Regions from separate parts of the Anaerobacillus sp. ABD4_527 genome, predicted to be linked through region 1. Evidence: riboswitches for the same ligand, from Rfam matches in the RefSeq annotation. Region 1 holds a riboswitch; each other region holds the start of a gene.
The links. Region 1 has a riboswitch for S-adenosylmethionine ahead of ACXAHI_RS08980 (methionine ABC transporter ATP-binding protein). Riboswitches for the same ligand answer to the same signal wherever they lie in the genome.
Positions count from the first base shown of each region.

Region 2: it holds a riboswitch for S-adenosylmethionine, as region 1 does, so the genes downstream of both, ACXAHI_RS20670 (LLM class flavin-dependent oxidoreductase) here and ACXAHI_RS08980 (methionine ABC transporter ATP-binding protein) in region 1, are expected to answer to the same signal.
Region 3: it holds a riboswitch for S-adenosylmethionine, as region 1 does, so the genes downstream of both, ACXAHI_RS10220 (MetQ/NlpA family ABC transporter substrate-binding protein) here and ACXAHI_RS08980 (methionine ABC transporter ATP-binding protein) in region 1, are expected to answer to the same signal.

Region 1 is NZ_JBSWXZ010000001.1:1,720,944-1,727,950, forward strand. Features, by position in the region: gene sufC (Fe-S cluster assembly ATPase SufC) at 1-122, opposite strand, end outside; gene ACXAHI_RS08955 (YuzK family famiily protein) at 440-592, opposite strand; gene ACXAHI_RS08960 (carboxymuconolactone decarboxylase family protein) at 839-1,210, opposite strand; gene ACXAHI_RS08965 (L-lactate dehydrogenase) at 1,375-2,325, shown strand; gene ACXAHI_RS08970 (MetQ/NlpA family ABC transporter substrate-binding protein) at 2,367-3,209, opposite strand; gene ACXAHI_RS08975 (methionine ABC transporter permease) at 3,234-3,902, opposite strand; gene ACXAHI_RS08980 (methionine ABC transporter ATP-binding protein) at 3,895-4,917, opposite strand; SAM riboswitch class I at 5,034-5,143, opposite strand; gene leuD (3-isopropylmalate dehydratase small subunit) at 5,384-5,965, opposite strand; gene leuC (3-isopropylmalate dehydratase large subunit) at 5,978-7,007, opposite strand, start outside.
Region 2 is NZ_JBSWXZ010000010.1:12,364-19,370, reverse strand. Features, by position in the region: gene ACXAHI_RS20680 (methionine ABC transporter permease) at 1-167, opposite strand, end outside; gene ACXAHI_RS20675 (methionine ABC transporter ATP-binding protein) at 139-1,167, opposite strand; gene ACXAHI_RS20670 (LLM class flavin-dependent oxidoreductase) at 1,164-2,552, opposite strand; SAM riboswitch class I at 2,635-2,736, opposite strand; SAM riboswitch class I at 2,882-2,987, shown strand; gene ACXAHI_RS20665 (acyl-CoA dehydrogenase family protein) at 3,072-4,214, shown strand; gene ssuE (NADPH-dependent FMN reductase) at 4,263-4,793, shown strand; gene groL (chaperonin GroEL) at 5,390-7,007, opposite strand, start outside.
Region 3 is NZ_JBSWXZ010000001.1:1,971,990-1,978,996, forward strand. Features, by position in the region: gene ACXAHI_RS10205 (iron-containing alcohol dehydrogenase family protein) at 1-526, opposite strand, end outside; gene ACXAHI_RS10210 (methionine ABC transporter permease) at 548-1,222, opposite strand; gene ACXAHI_RS10215 (methionine ABC transporter ATP-binding protein) at 1,212-2,246, opposite strand; gene ACXAHI_RS10220 (MetQ/NlpA family ABC transporter substrate-binding protein) at 2,269-3,075, opposite strand; SAM riboswitch class I at 3,245-3,353, opposite strand; gene ACXAHI_RS10225 (S9 family peptidase) at 3,479-5,473, opposite strand; gene ACXAHI_RS10230 (DUF3899 domain-containing protein) at 5,496-5,864, opposite strand; gene ACXAHI_RS10235 (peptide ABC transporter substrate-binding protein) at 5,922-7,007, opposite strand, start outside.

The sequences.
Region 1 (7,007 bases):
CCGTTCGGCCCCATTACTGCATGAATTTCGCCACCATTTATTTCAAGGTCTAGTCCCTTGATAATCTCTTTTCCTTCAATGGAAACATGAAGATTTTCAATCTTAAGAGTTGATGCTGCCATTTGTGAATACCTCCAATAACGTTTATACTATTCCTTCTTCCTTCCTTATTGTATTAGCTATAAGGTTTATGTCAAGGAATGTGTGCTGAGTCATTCTCAATCTATTTTCATTCTAATTTTATAACAAATCCAAACTATTATCAAGGAACGAGAAATGCGTCCTTAACTAGAGTTAACAACATCTATGTGTCCTATTCAGACCTCAAATCTCATCCAAGAATAAGCGTATCATTTCCTTATAAGGGAAACAACGGATGTTGTACTCATTTCAAAATAAAAAACCAGTCAGCGACTGGTTTTAAAAACGTATTGCTGATTCATTTTTGCAATTTACGGTCGAATTCACTTACCAACATCAGACTTTGGCGATGATCCATGTCACGATCGCGCTCTACTTGCATTCGTTTGTTAAAATTCCTGCTATATTCTGCGTATCCTACTCCGTGAGACTGGAACATTGCCTTTTCCATTTCAGGTGTGTGGTTTAACCGCAAGGGGCTAATAATGAATCAATCCTTTCAGTAATTGGTTATTTATTTACTCACTTAATTTACCACTTTAATACAGTCGCCTACAAATGCCATATACACCAATTACAAAGGAAATAACCTGCTCTTCTATGTTTTGAATATATTGAAAAGTATAAATCTTATCTTTCCTTCGTTTAAGAAGCAATTCCATTACCGTGCATATATATAATGGAAGAAACTCGTTGTTTAATGCTTCATTTGATTAAGATCCGTAATACATTCTTGAACGAGGGTTACAGCCTGACTCATGGAAGCTCCTCCACCAAAAGCTGCAGTTACTCCAACTGTCTCGAGGATTTCCTCTTCCGTGCATCCTTGATCTAAGCACCCTTTCGTATGGTAGATGATGCAATACTCATCTTGAGAGAAAATGGAGATTCCAAGAGCAATCATCTGCTTTTCCTTCTTAGTAACCGCACCCTCTCTAAAACAAGCTTCTGTAAAAGCATTATATTTCTTAGCTATTTGGGGCATTTTCTCAGTAAAGACTCCAAGACCTTCCTTGTAGTCATGCAATGCTGTTTGTGCAAAATTTGTATTTTGTTGTTCTTGCGTCACGTCACATTCCTCCTTCAATTATTCAGAGTTAGTATGAGAAGACAATCACAATGCTATCCATAAATTTAAAGAGAAAAAAATTTAAACGATATGTGAGATTTATCACATGAATAAAGGGAAATGTTCGTTAAGATATAACTATAAGAAATAAAGGAGTGGATGATATGTTTGAAGGTAAAACAACACGAGTTGTTGTCATTGGAACAGGGTTCGTAGGGACTAGCTATGCATTTTCTTTGCTTAATCAAGAAGTTGCAAATGAGCTCGTATTGATTGATGCCAATAAAGAAAAAGCTGAAGGAGAAGCAAGGGACCTTAATCATGGCATTCCTTTTGGTGCGCAGATGAAAATTTGGGCAGGTGATTATAGCGACTGTCGTGATGCTGATATCGTTGTGATTGCCGCTGGTGCGAATCAAGCGCCTGGCGAGACTAGACTTGATTTGATCGATAAAAACACGAAGATATTTAAAGAAATCGTAAATAATGTGATGGCAAGTAAGTTCGATGGAATATTCATTGTCGCTACGAATCCCGTTGATATCCTTAGTTATGCTACATGGAAATTTTCAGGACTTCCAAAAGAGAGAGTCATTGGCTCCGGAACGATTTTAGACACGGCAAGATTCCGATATTTATTGGGAGAGTATTTTCATGTAGATTCTAGAAATGTTCATGGCTACATTTTAGGAGAGCACGGTGATACTGAATTACCAGTGTGGAGTCACGCTACTATAGGTAGTAGACCTGTACTTTCATTAATTGAAGATTACCCGAATGGGAAAGAAGAGCTTGATTCCTTGTTCACTGATGTTCGTGATGCCGCTTATCACATCATCAACCGCAAAGGTGCTACACATTTTGGTATTGCTATGGGACTTCTCCGATTAACAAAAGCCATTCTACGTAACGAAAATTCTATTCTTACCGTTTCTACTTTGTTAGAAGGAGAGTATGGCTTAGAGAACCTTTATATTGGTGTACCAGCCATTGTTAATAAAAATGGAATAAGAGAAGTTATTGAACTAGATCTTACTCGTGAAGAAATGGATCAGCTAAATCATTCAGCAAAGACTTTGACTGATGCGATGAAACCTGTACTCTTAAACAAATGATAGAAAAGAGGGTTCTCCAATATGGAGAACCCTCTTGCTATTTATTCGTTTACAGGAACAACAGCTCCATCATACTCTTCTTTAATGAAGGTTTGAATATCTTCAGAACGGAGAACCTCAACAAGAGTTTTTACAGCTTCGTTATCCTCATCACCTTTGTTAACAGTGATGACGTTCACGTATGGAGAGTCAGACCCTTCAAGTGCAATTGCATCTTCTTGTGGATTTAAGCCAGCATCGATCGCATAGTTCGTGTTGATCATAACAGCATCGCCTTCGCCTTGCTTATAGATCTGAGGAAGAAGGGAAGCTTCAACGTTTGTTTTAAAGGTAAGGTCTTTTGGATTTTCAGCAATATCTTCAACTTGTGCATCTGTTGGATCGATACCTTCTTTGATTTTAATTAGACCTTTTGCTTCTAACAATTGAAGCATACGACCATGGTCTGATACAGAGTTACTCATGATGATTTCTGCACCTTTAGGAAGTGCATCAAGGTTTTCATATTCCTGTGAATAGACACCGATCGGCTCGATATGAATTCCACCAGCGTTTACGAAATCATAGTTATCGTTTTCTTCCATTTGTAGCTCCATATAAGGCACTGTTTGGAAGTAGTTCGCATCTAACTCACCGTTAGCGAGCGTTTTGTTCGGAAGAATGTAATCCTGGAAGCGCTCGATTTCAAGAGTAATTCCTTCTTCCTCAAGAAGCGGCTGTGCTTTTTCTAGAATCTCAGCGTGTGGAACGTTTGATGCACCAACAACTAGTTTCGTTTCTTCACTTTCTGATTCAGAGCCTTCGCTGTTACCACCGTTATTGCCTCCACAAGCTGCTAAAGCTGCAAGTGCAACAACTGACAAAAGTAGTACTAGTTTTTTCATGGTTTCTCTCTCCTTTTTTATATCTTATCTTTTATCCATAGCTCGCGTTGTAACATCTCCAATAACCTGAAGAACTGCTACAATAGCGAGAATTAATACAGTTGCGACAAGCGTCACGTCGGGATTATTTCGTTGGAAACCATCTAGATATGCGAGATCTCCTAATCCTCCAGCCCCAACGACACCTGCCATCGCTGTATAGCTCACTAGAGCGATCGCAGTTACTGTGATTCCTGAAATCAATGCTGGCATCGCTTCAGGAAGCAACACTTTAAAAATAATCTGGCCATTCGTAGCCCCCATAGCTTGGGATGCTTCGATCACTCCCTTGTCTACTTCTCTTAGAGCGATTTCGACCATTCGTGCATAGAAAGGGGCAGCCCCTGCAATAAGTGCTGGCAATGCAGCATTAGCTCCCAGCATCGTACCAACAATGTATACAGATAGTGGAATAAGCAAAATAATTAAAATGATGAATGGAATCGAACGGAACAGGTTTACAATCCCTGCAACAAAACCATTAATATATCGATTTTCCCAGACGTTTCCCTTTGAAGTTAAGAAAAGCAGCAGGCCGAGTCCAATGCCGAGTATAAACGTTGCGAATACAGAGATCGCGGTCATGTAGATCGTTTGTAATGCCGCTTCCCACATATCTTCCCAACGTACATTAGGAAATAGTGAACTAAGCATTTGGAATCACCTCTACTTCTACTTTCTGATCACGTGCATAGCTCAGTGCTTTATCAATAGCAGCTTGTTCTCCTTTTAGTAAGACCGATAGCTTACCATAAGGACCATCCTGAGTATGGGTGACCTTCCCTTGAATGATGTTCACTTCGATCTGAAACTCTCTGATTAACTTCGTTACAAGAGGTGAACCCGTAGCTCCTTTTACAAAGGTAAATTGTACGAGAGTCCCTTCTGCAGTTTCAGTGAGGTGTGTAATCGATTCTTTCATTTCCTCAGGCTCACTCAGCTGATTTACAAAGTCACGGGTGATCGGCTGCTGGGGATGATGAAAAATATCAAGTACTGGACCTTCTTCAACAACACTGCCACCTTCCATGACCGCAACACGATGACAAATCTTTCTGATCACGTGCATTTCATGAGTGATCAACACGATCGTTAGTCCTAGCTCTTTATTAATTTTCTTTAATAGGTCGAGAATACTATCTGTGGTCTTCGGATCCAGGGCCGATGTCGCTTCGTCACAAAGTAACACTTTAGGGTTATTAGCAAGTGCCCTCGCAATCCCAACTCGCTGTTTTTGACCACCACTTAGTTGAGATGGATACGCATCTTCTCTTCCCGATAACCCAACGAGGTTGATCAACTCGTCCACTCGAGCTTTTCTTTTCTCTTTCGGCACACCCGATATTTCAAGAGGGAACGCAATATTTTCTTTTACAGTACGTGACCAGAGAATATTAAAATGCTGAAAAATCATTCCGATTTCTTGTCTTGCTAGACGAAGTTCCTTGTTATTCAACTTAGATAATGCTTTGTCATCTACTGTTACGCTACCTTCAGTTGGTCGCTCAAGTAGATTTAACATGCGGATAAGTGTACTCTTTCCAGCGCCACTATATCCGATAACTCCGAAAATTTCGCCTTTTTCAATTGTAAGATCAGTATTCTTCACCGCTTCTACTGGTCCAGAGGCTGCAAAGAACGTCTTCTTTATACCTTTTAACTCAATCATTTGCACACATCCTTTTACCTTACGATGTCCCATCACAATAGGTTGATTTTAAAACCTTTTGAAATAAAAAATGCCTTTCCGCTATGAGCAGAAAGGCACTTGAAATCGATGTCTTTCTCTCATTTCTCAAAGCATTTGCTTTGCAGGAATTGGCACCTTCTCAAACACGCTGTTTGACGGTTGCCGGGCTTCATAGGGCCAGTCCCTCCACCTCTCTGAATAAGAGATATTTAGTTATTAACACGTTACTCTAGTTAAGTACTAAATCGAATTCTAGCATGGGACTTTTAGTGTGTCAATCGATGAGTAAAAAGTCCGAATTTTTAAATAAAACTAGCTGCCAGAGTTTCAACTGCTCCTCTAAAATCAGCCCTCTTTTCTGACAGCGTAAAAGCGCTGCAATCCATACAGCGCTCGCGCCAATGCTTCAGTTGTATCTCTATACGGAGAAAACATGCTATCTTATTTACGCTCTTTGATTTTCATACTGCTCGATTTTATCCTCAAGTGAAAGGGTTCTAGATACTTCGTCCCACCCGTTCAACAACATTTCCTTCCAATACGGATCGATTTCAAACGATACGTGTAGCCCATCGTTATCACTAATAGATTGGTTTTCGAGTTGAACAGTGAGTGAATAACCTTCGCTTGCCTTTGTAAATAATTCTGCAACGGTTTCTTGAGGAAGAGCGATTGGAAGGATACCGTTTTTCACACAGTTGTTGTAAAAGATATCTGCAAAGCTTGGTGCGATGATCACTCTAAATCCGTAGTCTAATAAAGCCCATGGCGCATGTTCTCTCGATGAGCCGCAGCCGAAGTTTTTACCAGCTACTAGGATTGAAGCCGACCTGTATTGCTCTTCATTTAAAGAGAAATCAGACCGTGCGAGTCCATCATCATCGAAACGCCAATGATAGAATAAGAACTGTCCAAACCCTTGTCGCTCGATCCGCTTCAGAAATTGCTTTGGTATTATTTGATCTGTGTCCACATTCACCTTTTCTAGAGGATAGACGACACCTGTATATTCATTGATAGGTTCCATGATTTCACTCCTTTACACGACAGGCTGCTTCATTTTTCTTGCATCTGTAAATTTGCCTTCCAAAGCAGCGGCGGCTGCCATGGCAGGACTGACTAGATGCGTTCTAGAACCATTTCCTTGCCGTCCCTCAAAGTTTCGGTTCGATGTAGAAGCGCATCGCTCTCCTGGTGGAACGATGTCGTCATTCATCGCAAGACACATACTGCATCCCGCTTCTCTCCACTCGAAGCCGGCCTCAATAAACACTTGATCTAGTCCTTCTGCTTCCGCTGTTTCTTTAACAGATTTAGAACCTGGCACGACTAGCGCTCGAACATTGTGGTGTACTTTCCTTCCACGAACAATATTTGCTGCGGCTCTTAAATCACTAATCCTAGAATTTGTACAAGATCCGATAAAGACATGTTGGATGTCTATATCCTGAATTGCCATCCCAGCTGTTAACCCCATATACGTTAAGGCCTGTGCGATTGCTTTTTGATCAGCAGGATCTTCATAGTCCTCTGGAAAAGGCACTCTACCGTAGACGGATGATCCCATAGATGGATTCGTACCCCACGTAACCTGAGGTTCTATCTCATCAGCATGGATCTCTAAAACGTCGTCATACGTTGCGCCTTCATCAGTAGCAAGGTTTTTCCATTCTGATATCGCTGCTTGGAATTCCTCTCCTTGTGGAACATGCCTTTTCCCCTTTAGGTAGTCAAACGTTACCTCATCAGGGCTGATTAATCCTGCTTTAGCACCGGCTTCTATCGACATGTTACAGATTGTCATCCGCTCTTCCATCGACATCTTTCGAATTGCTTCACCTGTATATTCAAGAATAGCACCTGTTCCAGCATTCACTCCAAACTTCGCTATGATTGCAAGAATGATATCCTTCGCCGTTACACCTGCGCCCGGGTGACCATTCACTCGGACTTCAATTGTTTTTGGAGAGGATTGCCAAAGAGTTTGAGTTGAAAGAACATGTTCGACTTCACTCGTTCCAATCCCGAATGCAAGTGCTCCAAAAGCACCGTGTGTCGAGGTATGACTA
Region 2 (7,007 bases), on a different contig from region 1:
TGTTTCACCCATTTATTTTCTAAAAACAACCCTCGATCTGTGATAAAGAGGATGACCCCTAACGGGAGACCAATGAAAACAGCAAACAACAAAGCGATTCCAACCATGATCAACGTCTCAAAAAACGCGACGTTCAGTTCAGGCAAGAGCTCGATAATGTGGTCCATCGTTGATCACCTCCACGTTGTTTACTCGCTTCTCTAAGTAAGCGATCGCTCGAGACACTTCAGCATCCTCTCCACTCACATCCATGATGAACACACCGAGCGGCGTTTCCTGGATGTATTCGACTTTTCCATGCAAAATGTTGCCTTTCACATTAAACCTCTGCAGCATATCGGAAACGACCGAATCCGTTGCTAGATCGCGGAGAAACATGAGCTTCACTAGCTTCCCTTGTACATGTTCGATCAACGAATCAGGAAGATGGAACTCTAGTACGTTCTGAATGAACGTTTTTGTTAATGCATCTTTTGGATCCGAAAAAATATCGAACGTCGTGCCCGACTCCACGACTCTTCCCTCACGCATGACCGCACAGCGATGACAGATCTCCTTCACCACTTCCATTTCATGCGTGATGATGACGATCGTAATCCCAAGTTTTTGATTGATGTCTTTCAGCAATGAAAGAATGGATTTTGTCGTGTTAGGATCTAGAGCGGACGTCGCCTCATCACACAGCAACACCTTCGGATCATTTGCTAAAGCCCGCGCGATACTCACTCTTTGCTTCTGACCACCGCTCAACTGTGACGGGTATTTCTCCTTCTGATCAGCAAGGTCAACTACGCTCAATAAATGATCGACCTTTTCACCGATCTGCTTTTTACTAACTCCAGCAGCCAGAAGTGCAAATGCGACGTTCTCATAGACTGTTTTTGAAGCAACCAAATAGAATCCTTGAAAAATCATTCCGATCGATTGCCTTGCTTTTCGAAGCTCTTTATTCGATAGCGATAGCAAGTCGATTCCGTCAACGTGTACTGATCCTGTCGTCGGTCTTTCCAAAGCATTTATAAAACGTAGAAGCGTACTTTTACCCGCTCCGCTATACCCAACGATTCCGTAGATTTCTCCCTTTTCTACACGAAGAGAAACGTTATCGACAGCAACGATCTTGTCCTTCTTTCCATACTCTTTCGTAATCTCTCTTAGTTCGATCATCGCACGACTTCCTTACGAAAAGCGTAGTTTTTTCCTGGATGGTCGTCTGGCAGTCTTGCGTCTTTGTTGAAGAGCTTTTCACGCAGCGTACCTTCTTGATAATCCTTTTTATAAAGACCACGCTTTTGTAGTTCTGGTACGACTAATTCTACGAAAGCTTCCAAGTCTCCAGGCGTTACGAGGTGGTTCAAATTAAATCCATCTACTCCTGAAGCTTCGAATTGAAATTGAATCGCATCTGCTACATCAGAAGGGTTACCAACGATCACGCTGTTGCGGTCGATCGATTCAAAGCGATTCAACACCTCTCTTACCGTCAGCTTTTTCGGCGCATCCTTCGTCAACGTTGCCGCTTTATACTGACCGCCTTCTGTTGATTTCTTATATTCAAACGGCTCATCAAGGTCCATCTCTTCAAACTCTGCAACATCATAGCCGCTCGCACCGTATTGAGCCTTTGCTGCATCAGCACTCCATAGCTTGTTGTACGCCTCAAACTTCGCCTCTGCTTCCTCAGTCGTTTCACCTACGATCACACTTAAAAACGAGAAAATTTTCACGTGATCTGGATTTCTTCCATGCTTGACGGCACGCTCACGAATATCATCGGCATAGTAGTGGATTCTCTCAGGAGTCGGTCCTCCGACAAACACGCACTCCGCATGCTTTGATGCGAATTCTCGCCCTTTCTCTGATGTCCCAGCTTGATAGATCACAGGCGTTCGCTGCGGAGACGGTTCACTAAGATGCGGTCCTTCAACACTGAAATAGTGACCTTCATGATTGATTTCATGAACTTTGTCGGGCTCAACAAGCGTATCAGCTTCTCGATCTTCAACCACAGCACCATCCTCCCAGCTCCTTTCCCACAATTTGTAGGACACGTCCATATACTCATGAGCGATATCATAACGCTCATCATGACGAATCATCTTCTCAAGTCCGAAGTTGCGTGCCGCATTCGGTAAATAAGAGGTAACGACGTTCCAGGCAACTCGCCCTTTTGTTAGATGATCAAGCGTCGAAAATCTGCGCGCATTTCCAAAAGGTGCTTCGTACGTCGTGCTGACCGTAACAGCGAAGGAAAGGTGCTCGGTCACACTCGCCATCGCAGGGACAAGAAGTGCGGGATCATTGATCGGCACTTGCAATCCATCACGGATTGAAGGATCCTTACTCTTTTGGTACACATCATAAACACCAAGAACATCTGCAAAGAAGACCGCATCGAACTTCCCTTTCTCTAATGTCTTAGCAAGGTCGATCCAGTAGTCTAAGTCTTTGTATCTCTGATGACGCTGACTTTCTGGATGCTTCCATAGCCCATGTGAATTGTGCATCGAACTGTTCATGTCGAACGCATTCAAAATGATTTGTTTACTCATCTCTTTGAACCTCCACTCTTTTTTAAAACATAAAAAGGCCTCTTCATAAGAAAAGAAGAGGCCGTGAAAAAGCAACTGTCTTTTCTTATCCTTCAAGCATCGCTTGCTGGAATTGGCACAGTACTCAACCGAGTCTGTTGCCGAGGCTTCAAAGGGCCAGTCCCTCCACCTCTCTTGATAAGAAAGTTTGTTTTATTGAATTTAACGATGAATATACAGCACCGATCGATTCCCTGTCAACAAAAAATCAAAAAATTATTTCTTTTCTAATTACTTGTTGACATTGCGTTTATTTGTCCGTATTCTATTCTTTAACGCACTACCGCATACATTTATCTAGAGTCAGGGGAGGAATCTGGTCCAACGATCCTGCAGCAACCGCTTATCTTAAGCAAGGTGCTCATTCCAGCAGACTTTTTGTCTGAAAGATGAAGCTTGTATGGTTCGAATTTTGATGAGCCTAAGTCTACTTTCAGCTGAAAGTAGACTTTTTTTGTATAGAGAAAAAGGAGGATACCGATGCCATTTGCAACTGAAAAGCAGCCTGATTTGAAGGAAGAACTCACTGAACTCGTTGAACTTTTTAAAAGTAGATCTGCAAAATATGATGAAGAAGAAAGGTTTCCTTACGAGAACTTCGAAGATTTAAAGGCAAGGAACTTTTTATCACTCACTGTACCAAAAGAATATGGAGGCTCTGGTCTTAACTTGTACGAGTTCTTGAAAGTTCAAGAACAGCTCGCATCAGGTGATGGTCCGACGGCACTGTCCCTCGGCTGGCAGCTTGGCGTTATCTTAGAAATCGCTGAATCGCGAGCCTGGGATGAAGCGGTTTTCGAAAAAGTGTGCCACTTGATCGTAAACGAAAAAGCACTACTCAACCTTGCGCAAACTGAAAAAGCGACCGGCAGTCCTTCACGCGGCGGGATTCCTCAAACGACTGCTACAAAAACGCCGGAGGGCTGGATCATCAATGGACGAAAATCCTTTACGTCGATGGCCGTGGCGCTTGATTACTCCATCGTCACAGCTGACGTTGATCAAACCGGTAAGAAAGGGTTTGTCCTGATCGATCATAAGCTTGAAGGCGTACAAGTTGAGGAAACGTGGGACAGTATCTCCATGAAAGGGACAAAGAGTGATGATCTCGTGCTACATAACGTCCACGTTAAACCTGAAGATCTATTGGTAATTGAGGAGAACCACAAAGCATCTCCGAAAGGATGGTACCTGCAGATTCCAGCCGTTTACCTTGGCATCGCCTCTTCAGCCATGGATTACACGGTCGAATTCGCCTCCTCCTTCTCCCCTTCCACACTTCCTGGACCGATAAAAGACGTGCCAGAAGTAAGGAGAAAGATCGGCGAGATGCAGTTAGAGCTATTCAACGCTCGAGAAGTTCTTTATGCTGTCGCAAAGAGATGGAGTGAAAACCCTGAAGAGCGCCCGCATATGGGAGCGGACTTAGCAGCCGTGAAGCATATCGTAACAAATAGTGCGAACCGAGTCGTAGATTTAGCGATGCGCGTGGTCGGTGCTAGAAGCCTGTCTGCCAGCAACCCATTACAGCGCCATTTCCGAAATGTACGCGCAGGACTTCATAACCCGCCGACAGACGATGCGATTGTGTATAGTCTTGCAAACAGCGTGTTTGCTGACTAAGTATGTGTTAGAAAAATGTGATGACACTAGTTTAGGAGAGTGAAAACAATGAGCAATGTTGTACTTATTTACGGAGGAAACTCCCTTCAATCGAGACTAAAAGGAATCAAGGACTATGCAGAAAGTTATTTAAAGGAGCAGTCGATTTCCTATGAATCAATCAATGTCATCGACTTACCCGCTACAGATTTAATCACCGCTAACTTTAGCAGCACTGCGATTTTAGAAGCGAACGAAAAAGTAGAAAAAGCGGATGCCGTTATTATTTTGACGCCTGTTTATAAAGCTGCTTATACAGGGATATTGAAGACGTACCTTGATCTTCTTCCTCAAAAAGGATTGAAAGGGAAAGCCGTTCTTCCATTGATGATCGGTGGATCGTTCGGGCACCTCCTTGCGATCGATTATGCGCTTAAGCCTGTACTCTCTTCTCTTGGAGCGACGAATCTCCTTAGCGGTGCGTATGTGATCGACCAGCATGTTCAGCGTGGTGAGGGGAATGAGTTTATTTTGGATGAAGAGGCGAAAGAGCGGTTGAAGGGGAATTTGGAGACGTTGGTGGAGGAACTTAATATATAAAAAATAGATGACGAACGAGATGTTCGTCATCTATTTTTATGAGGAGCCAACTGGACATTTTTACTTGTAAAAACCAATTCGCTAGGCCATGACTCTTACACGCCTAACTAAATACGAAAGTTCATGGCACCATCAATCATAAGTACACATTTTCTAACTTATCATTTGCATTCCGAACATTATTCGGTTACTTTTACTATAGGCAACTTTTTTTCTTATAGGAAAAAGTCGCAGGGTAGTTCAAATGATTAGCCTGGTCTCCCAGGGTGGTAGCTGGGAGACTCCTCACTTTTTTAGGGGTCTCACTCAGTCTTGAAAGGCTCATTAAAAAGTGGGGATCAGTGCTATCTTTAAGATTCACCGAGGAGTTATTATTGTTGGAGTGATATGAATAACCCTTATACAACGATTATTTATGGTGGACGATATGATAAAAGCCTCTCAGGGTTTTAAACAGCTGAGAGGCTTTTCTTTTCACTATTTTTTAGAATTAATTCAAGTGATTAATAAAAAAAGAAAGAGCCAACCTCCTTTATAAGGAAGTTGGCTCTTGATTTAAATGGGTTGTTTCAGAAGGGGAAAATGTAAGGAGAACCTTACATCATACCGCCCATTCCACCCATACCGCCCATGCCGCTCATGTCAGGCATGCCGCCGCCTTCGTTTTCCTCAGGCTTATCAGCGATAACTGCTTCAGTTGTAAGAAGCATAGCAGATACAGATGCAGCGTTTTGTAGTGCTGAACGTGTAACTTTTGTAGGGTCAACGATACCAGCGTCTACCATGTTTACCCACTCACCAGTAAGAGCATTGAAGCCGATACCGATCTTCTCGCCTTTCAGGCGCTCAACAACTACAGATCCTTCAAGACCAGCGTTGTGAGAGATCTGACGGATTGGCTCTTCTAGTGCGCGAAGAACGATCTTAACGCCTGTTGCTTCGTCGCCAGATGCTTCAACAGCTTGAACTGCCTTCACAACGTTAACGAGCGCAGTACCACCACCGGATACGATACCTTCTTCAACTGCTGCGCGAGTTGAGTTAAGAGCATCCTCGATGCGTAGTTTACGTTCTTTCAATTCTGTTTCAGTTGCAGCACCAACTTTGATGACAGCTACGCCGCCAGCAAGTTTAGCAAGACGCTCCTGAAGCTTTTCTTTATCGAACTCAGACGTTGTTTCTTCTAGCTGAGCTTTGATTTGGTTAACGCGAGCAGCGATCTTGTCAGTTTCGCCAGAGCCTTCAACGATTGTTGTGTTTTCTTTCGTTACAACAACTTTAGAAGCGCGGCCAAGCTGCGTGATGTTTGCTTGCTTAAGATCTAGACCAAGATCTTCAGTGATCACTTCAGCACCAGTTAGTGTACCGATGTCTTCAAGCATTGCTTTACGACGGTCACCGAAACCAGGAGCTTTAACAGCTACTGCGTTGAACGTTCCACGAAGCTTGTTAACAACAAGCGTTGCAAGAGCTTCACCTTCAACGTCTTCAGCGATCATAAGAAGTGGTTTACCTTGTTGTACCACTTGCTCAAGCACTGGAAGTACATCTTGGATGCTTGCGATCTTCTTATCAGTGATAAGGATATATGGATCTTCTAGAACAGCTTCCATTTTATCGGAGTCTGTTACCATGTAAGGAGATGCATATCCGCGGTCGAACTGCATACCTTCTACTACTTCAAGCTCAGTAGCGAATCCTTTTGATTCTTCAACAGTGATAACGCCGTCGTTTCCAACGCGCTCCATTGCTTCAGCGATCAATTGACCTACTTCTTCGTCAGCAGCAGAGATAGACGCAACTTGTGCGATAGACTCTTTGCCTTCGATCGGCTTAGAAATTTTCTTAAGCTCATCTACAGCAGCTTTCGTTGCTTTTTCGATTCCTTTACGGATAACCATTGGGTTAGCACCAGAAGCAACGTTTTTAAGTCCCTCACGAACCATTGCTTGTGCAAGAACCGTTGCAGTTGTTGTACCGTCACCAGCAACGTCGTTCGTCTTGCTTGCTACTTCAGCTACAAGCTTAGCACCCATGTTTTCGAATGCATCTTCAAGTTCAATTTCTTTCGCGATCGTTACACCGTCATTTGTGATAAGAGGAGAACCGAACTTCTTCTCTAGTACCACGTTACGTCCTTTTGGACCGAGTGTAACTTTTACTGCGTTTGCAAGAGAATCAACACCGCGAAGCATTGAGCGACGGGCTTCTTCA
Region 3 (7,007 bases), 250 kb from region 1:
ATTTTGCGAGTGTATCTCCAATCCCTGCACGTAAGAATTCAGGCGGTGAGTCGAGCACAATTTCAGGTTCCACTAAAACAAGGTGCGTGCTTCGTGGGTAAACAATATGTTTTTGGAACTCTCCTTCCTCTGAATAAATCACACTGAGAGGCGTACACGCTGCACATGTTGAAGCGAGCGTAGGTATAAGTGCAGTTTCAATCAATAGTTCATTCGCTACTGCTTTTGCAACATCAAGAACCTTACCACCTCCCACACCGATTATAAGATCGGCACCATGAAGTCGAGCGAGCTCAGCTTGCCTTGTTATCTCAGCATTTGAGCACTCTCCTCTGTACCTCGAATACGCTGCTTTGAATCGGGAGAGATCAGGTAGATAAGGAGCAGCTGCTTCCCAAGATTTTTCTCCGTGAATAAGAAAGATGTTTTGGAACCCACCTTGCTCTAATCGATCTGGAAGTTCATCCAAAACACCTTGGTGACACTGATAGTGCCCCGGGGTTGCTCGAACATGAATTGGTTCCATAAGAAAACTCCTTTCGCAAGTCTAGTCCTTCTTAAGCCGTGCTGCCATTACATTACCGAGAGATTGAAGCCCTTGAACGAGTACGATCAGTAAGAACACCGTTACGTACATCACGTCGACTTCGTAACGAAGATGCCCATATCGATACGCAAGGTCACCTAATCCACCTGCTCCGACAAGCCCTGCCATCGCGGTGGCTCCGATCAAACCAATCGTTGCAATGGTAAGCCCTAATACGATGGAAGAACGCGATTCTCTTACAAGTACATGCCAGATGATGTGGCGCGTCTTAATCCCCATCGCCTCATAGGCTTCAACGACTCCTCGATCCACTTCAAGAAGAGCGGACTCCATCAACCTTGCTATGTATGGAGCAGTAAAGACGACGAGCGGCACGATTACACCCTTCACTCCAATCGTAGTGCCTGCGATAAATTTTGTAAAAGGCAGGATGAAAAACAATAAGATGATGAACGGGATGGACCTGATCACATTGATCACAGCGTTTAACAATCGAAATAGTATCTTGTTATCTAGCGCCTTCCCAGGTCTTGTTAGCACGAGAAGCACACCGAGTGGTAATCCTAATAGCACGGAAATCAACAGCGAGATTCCTACCATCTGGAACGTTTCGATGATTGCACTCCAAATATCTGCCCCCCATAAATCGATAAATTCCGAAATCTTAGCTGACATGCGCGTTCACCTCCGGTACATACCCTTCTACAAAAATTCCCCGTTCTTCTAAAAACATAACTGCTCTCTTCGTTTCTGACTCTTCTCCTTCAAGATGAACAACTAATCTACCAAAAGGTTGATCCTTAAGCTGCGTGATATTCCCTGCAAGAATAGATGGATAAATATCAAAGTTTTTACTAAGGAGCGCAAGTGCAGGCTTTCCTGACGACTCTCCTACAAAGGAAAGCGTCACGATTTGTCCCTTCGACTCCAGCTTCTTCACGAGGGATTCAGGTACGTCATCTTGAAACAGCGATTGTACGAATCGTTTCGTCGTAGGCGTCTTTGGTCTACTAAATAGATCAACAACGAGTCCTTGTTCAATGATGCGTCCGTTTTCCATCACGGCCACTTCATGACAAATCTTTTGAACCACGTGCATTTCATGTGTAATGAGTAGAATCGTTAGTCCGAACTCCTGGTTGATTTGCTCGAGTAAAGATAAAATCGACTCCGTTGTGTCAGGATCGAGCGCGCTCGTTGCTTCATCACACAGAAGAACTTCCGGTTCATGCGCTAGCGCACGGGCAATCGCAACTCTTTGTTTCTGCCCGCCTGAGAGCTGTCCAGGATATACGTCGCGCTTATCTTCTAGTCCTACGATCTGTAGATACTTTCTTACTCGGGAATCGATCTCCTTTTTTGAAACCCCAGTGAGCTTAAGGGGGATGGCGATATTTTGATAAACCGTCCCCGTTTTTAATAGATTGAACGACTGAAAGATCATTCCGATTCGCTGACGTGTTTTCTTTAACTTGCCAGCTGATAGACCGGTTAACTCTACATCATTAATGAACACTTTCCCTTCTGTTGGTCTCTCTAACAGATTGACCGTTCGAACGAGGGTACTTTTACCAGCGCCACTATAACCGATCACACCATAGATCTTTCCCTTTTCAACGTTAAGGTCAACGCTATCCAGAGCCTTCGTAATAGTAGTTCCGGTTTGAAACGCTTTTGAGATATTTTCTAGTCGTATCATTTCCTTCTCTCCTTTACCGAAATTACCAGGATGCTATGACTGAGCCGTTGAATTCTTCCTCAATAAACTTCTTAACTTCATCTGACTGATAATATTCCACTAGTTTATTGATTCTTTCGTCGTCTTTATTCTCGGTTTTTGTTGCGATTACGTTCACCCAAGGAGAATCTTCTGGTTCCATTACGAGAGAATCTTCAGTTGGAACCCGACCGCTTTCCATCGCATAGTTCGTGTTGATCGCAGCGATGGCAAGCTCACCTAGTTGCCTTGGAATCTGCGATGCTTCAAGAGGAACAAACTCAAGATTCAACGGGTTCTTCTCAATATCCTTAATCGTTGCTTCAACTCCTACACCGTCTTTTAATTCAATGATCCCTGCTTCCTCAAACAACATGAGGGCTCGGGGTTCTCCAGTAGAGTGATTCGGTAATCCTACTTTGTCACCTTTCTTCAAATTATCAAGGCTCTCATATTGATCGGAATAGATGCCCATCGGAAAATTAATCGTCGTCGCAACCTTAGATAATTCCATCCCACGCTCTTCAACAAAATCATTTAAATACGGTTCGTGCTGGTAAACATTCGCATCGAGTTCCCCTTCATCAAGAGCCTTGTTTGGCATAACATAATCGTTGAACGCCACGACATCGATCTCAAAACCATCTTTCTCAGCAACTTCTTTTACTTTCTTCATCACATCTTCATGTGGACCGGCTGTTACCCCTACCTTTAGCGGCCCTTCGGTTGAGTTGCCTGACTCTGCACTGCCAGAACACCCTGCTGCGACAATTAATAATAATGCACCTACTAGTAGCGATAGTTTCTTCATTCTCTTAACTCCCTTTCTCTCCTATATTCATTTAAAGCGTCTTTGCACTAAATTACGTAAACGTACGATATCACCAGAGCGTCGGTTCCCTCCTTTGTTTCAACCCCATAAACAAAAAAACTCTCCCTGCTGAACAGAGAGAGTTGGGTGTTTTCCATTATGTAACTCTCTCTCATCTTTCAAACGATCGCTCGTTTGCTGGAATTAGCACCTTTCTCACGAACTGAGATGGTTGCTGGGCGTCAATGGGCCAGTCCCTCCGCCACTCTTGATAAGAGTTTGAATTATTCAGATTGTTTAACTATTCTCAACAGTATAGTACCTCACTCACCGAACGTCAAGTGCTTTTTCTACGTGGTACCGGTGCGCTTTGCGGTGCCTGGCACCCCTCACATTTTGTCGATTAATTTTTCTCGCTTTCGAGGTGTTCATCAAACCAGCCGACCAGATGGTTCAAACGCTCTACCCTTAGCTCAGGATGTCCGTTTCTTGAAAGGTTGTGATCTGATTCTGGGAATCTCACAAACTTCGTCTTTTTCTCACGGTGCTTCAACGCAACGAACAACTGCTCACCTTGCTCGATCGGGCATCGGTAGTCCTGTTCGCTGTGTAGAATAAGAAGCGGTGTTTTGATTTTATCAACATATTTCAACGGTGAATGATCCCATAGCTTCGTTGGATCTTCATCGAGGTCAGCTCCCACTTCCCACTTAGTGAAGAAATAACCTATGTCGCTTACTCCGTAGAAGCTTAACCAGTTGGAGATCGATCGCTGCGTTACAGCCGCCTTAAATAGATTTGTTTTTCCAACGATCCAGTTCGTCATGAACCCGCCATAGCTGCCGCCGGTAACGAACAAATTCTCAGAATCTATGAAGCTCGTTTGCGCGACAGCTGCTTCTATACCTGCCATGACATCGTCATAGTCGCCGCCACCATAGTCGCCACGGCATCCATTCACGAACTCCTGACCATATCCTTGACTACCGCGAGGATTCGTATAGACTACTGCATATCCTCTTGATGCAAGAAGCTGAAATTCGTGCATGAATGAATTCCCATACATCATGTGGGGACCGCCGTGAATTTCTAATACTGTCGGATACTGTTTCCCTTCCTCAAAGGAAGTCGGTTTCATGATCCACCCCTGTATGTTCAGTCCATCTCTGCTTTCATACGTGTACGGTTGTGGAGTAGAAAGCGAATTCTCACTCAACACCTCTTCATTACAGGAAGTGATTCTTTCTATCGAGCTTTCTCCTTCTAACGATAGCGTATAGATATCACCAACATTCACCGGATCACTGATCGCTACTGCAGCTTCACCACCCGCTACGTGAAGTGCGTAGTGGTGCCTGTCACCCCCCGCTATTTGTCGAAGGGTGCCATCTAGACAAATGGAATAAATTCCTGTGTTTCCATGTTCACTCGCAAGGAAATAGAGTGCCTTGCCGTCTTCGTTCCACACCGCTCCAGACGGCTCAATTCCCCAGTGGAGATCTGAAATGAGAACATCTGAACACTCGAGGTCGATTGTTTCTGTAAGGCACGTCAATGTTTTCGATTCAATTTCAACCGTCCAAACTCTATTCAGAGTCGCACTCTCATACTCAAAGTTATGTCCAATGTAAGATAGTGATGAACCATCTGGAGACCACCGCGGAGCTATGAAACTACTTCCTTCAGAATTAAGCCGCTCAGCTTCACATCCTTCTCCAAGATTCTGAATAAATAGATCCGATTGGACATATGAACCTTTCTCTTCCCGTCTACTTCTTACGTATGCGATCTGTTTACCATCAGGAGACCAGCTAGCGTCCGAGTGATTCAGGTCAGCATCCGTCACCCAGTTTTCATCCCCAGTCTTTCGATCGATTACGACGACCTGTGTATGTTTCCCATTAAGAAAACCTTTTCCATCTGCTTTGTAATGCAGCTCTTCGACGACGAGTGCTTTCTTTCTTTTTTCTTCCTTCTCATCTCCACCTTTAGGAGTGCTCTCACTCAACACGAGAAGTTCAGTCCCGTCAGGTTTCCACACCGGGCGACTTGCTCCATTTTTTAGAGAGGTTACTTGTTCGGCCTCACCTCCGAAAGCAGATATGATCCATATTTGGTTTTCTCTCGAACGGTTTGAAACAAACGCGATTTCCTTTCCATCAGGAGACCATCTTGGAGAAGAATCAAGATGGCGAGACCCGGGCGATGTCCAGGCCACTTCTTCACCACTCTCACGATCGATCATGACGAGATGAGAAGCATACTCTCGATCCTCAGTAATTTTTTTCTTCACATAGATCACTTTTTTCCCGTCAGGAGAAAGCTGCGGGTCTCCTACAAATACCAGGTCATATAGTGATGTTGCTTGAAGTTCCTCTTTCTCTATCTTTGTTTTCATCTAAACACCTCTCCTCATTGTTTCAAATAAATAGAAATACGCCTGCTACTGACATTCCTGTAAGTCCAGTGCCTGCTCCGTAACATATAAGAATTCCACTTACGAGCACTCGTTCCTTCCAATCTGTAAAACTCGGGTCCCTCTTCACCTGCTCATCGACACGTTCCATAGAACGTGACCGAGGCACAATCATTCGGTGGATCTTAGAAAAACCTTCGAACAATAAGGTTAGGAAGCCACTTTTTAACACCACTAAAATCGTTCCAGCCGTTAGCGCAATAATCCCCCAATAAAATGAACGATTAACAAATTGAATAGCGTCGCCTTGAATTAACCAAAATATGATCGCCACAATAAAAGAGCCTAGCAAAGCTAGTCCATACCTTCGCATCTCGCTCATCCTTTCAAGGTAAAGGAAGATCTGCTCAGCAGATCTTCCTCCATTACATTATTTCTTTTCAGCATAGCGTAGGTCAGGGTACCTGTTGACCGGATAGACGATTCCGTCATACTCTTGTGAAGTTAAGTAGTTTTGAGAATAATGATAGACAGGCATAAACGGCATATCTTCCATCAACACATCCTCTGCTTTATGCAAGAGTTCCATTCGCTTTTCCTCATCCTGCACCATCTTAGACTCTGCGATGAGCGAATCGTATTCTTCGTTCACCCAGTTCGTACGATTGTTAGGGCTATCACCCAGGTAGTATTCTAGAATAGGTGTCGGATCAACATAGACTCCGATCCACCCCATTCGTGCCATCTGGAAGTTACCTTGCTTCGTAGTATCAAGGTACGTCTTCCATTCCTGGTTGTTAAGTGTTACTTCAATGCCAAGGTTCTGCTTCAGCATCTCTTGAACACCTTCTGCGATTTTCTTATGGTTATCAGAAGTGTTGTACATCAGTTCGACTGCCGGAAGTTCGCTCCAGCCCTCTTCCTGCTTTGCTTCTTCGATCAATTGCTTCGCTTTATCATAATCTTCTTCAAAATAGGCCCCACCTTGTTCTCTGAAATCACCGTTTGGCGTATCAACACCTTCAGGAACAAAACCGTATGCTGGTGTTTCACCCGCTTGTGAGATATCTTCCGTAATGGATTTGCGGTCGATCGCCATCGCGAAGGCTTTTCTTACTTTTTCATTTGTAAAAGGCTCCTTGTCGACATTGAACATATACATGTATGTGCCGAAATATGGTGTGATCTTGAAGTCTTCGCTTTCTTTTTCAGAAGAAATCACGTCGATCGGCAGTGTATGGATCATATCCAGTTCACCCGATTTATACATTTGATAATACGTTGTTGCATCGTTAACCATTTTCCACGTGATCTTCTCCATATTGATGCTTTCTTTATCCCAATAGGAATCGCTCTTCTCAATCGAAAGCTCGTTGTCATGCTTCCAGCTCGTCATGTGATATGCACCGTTACTAACGATCGAGTCTGCCTCAGCGGACCAGTTATCGTTTCCTTCAACAACCGATTGATTCACAGGATAAAACGTCCAGAAAGAAAGTAGTCTCTCGATAAATCC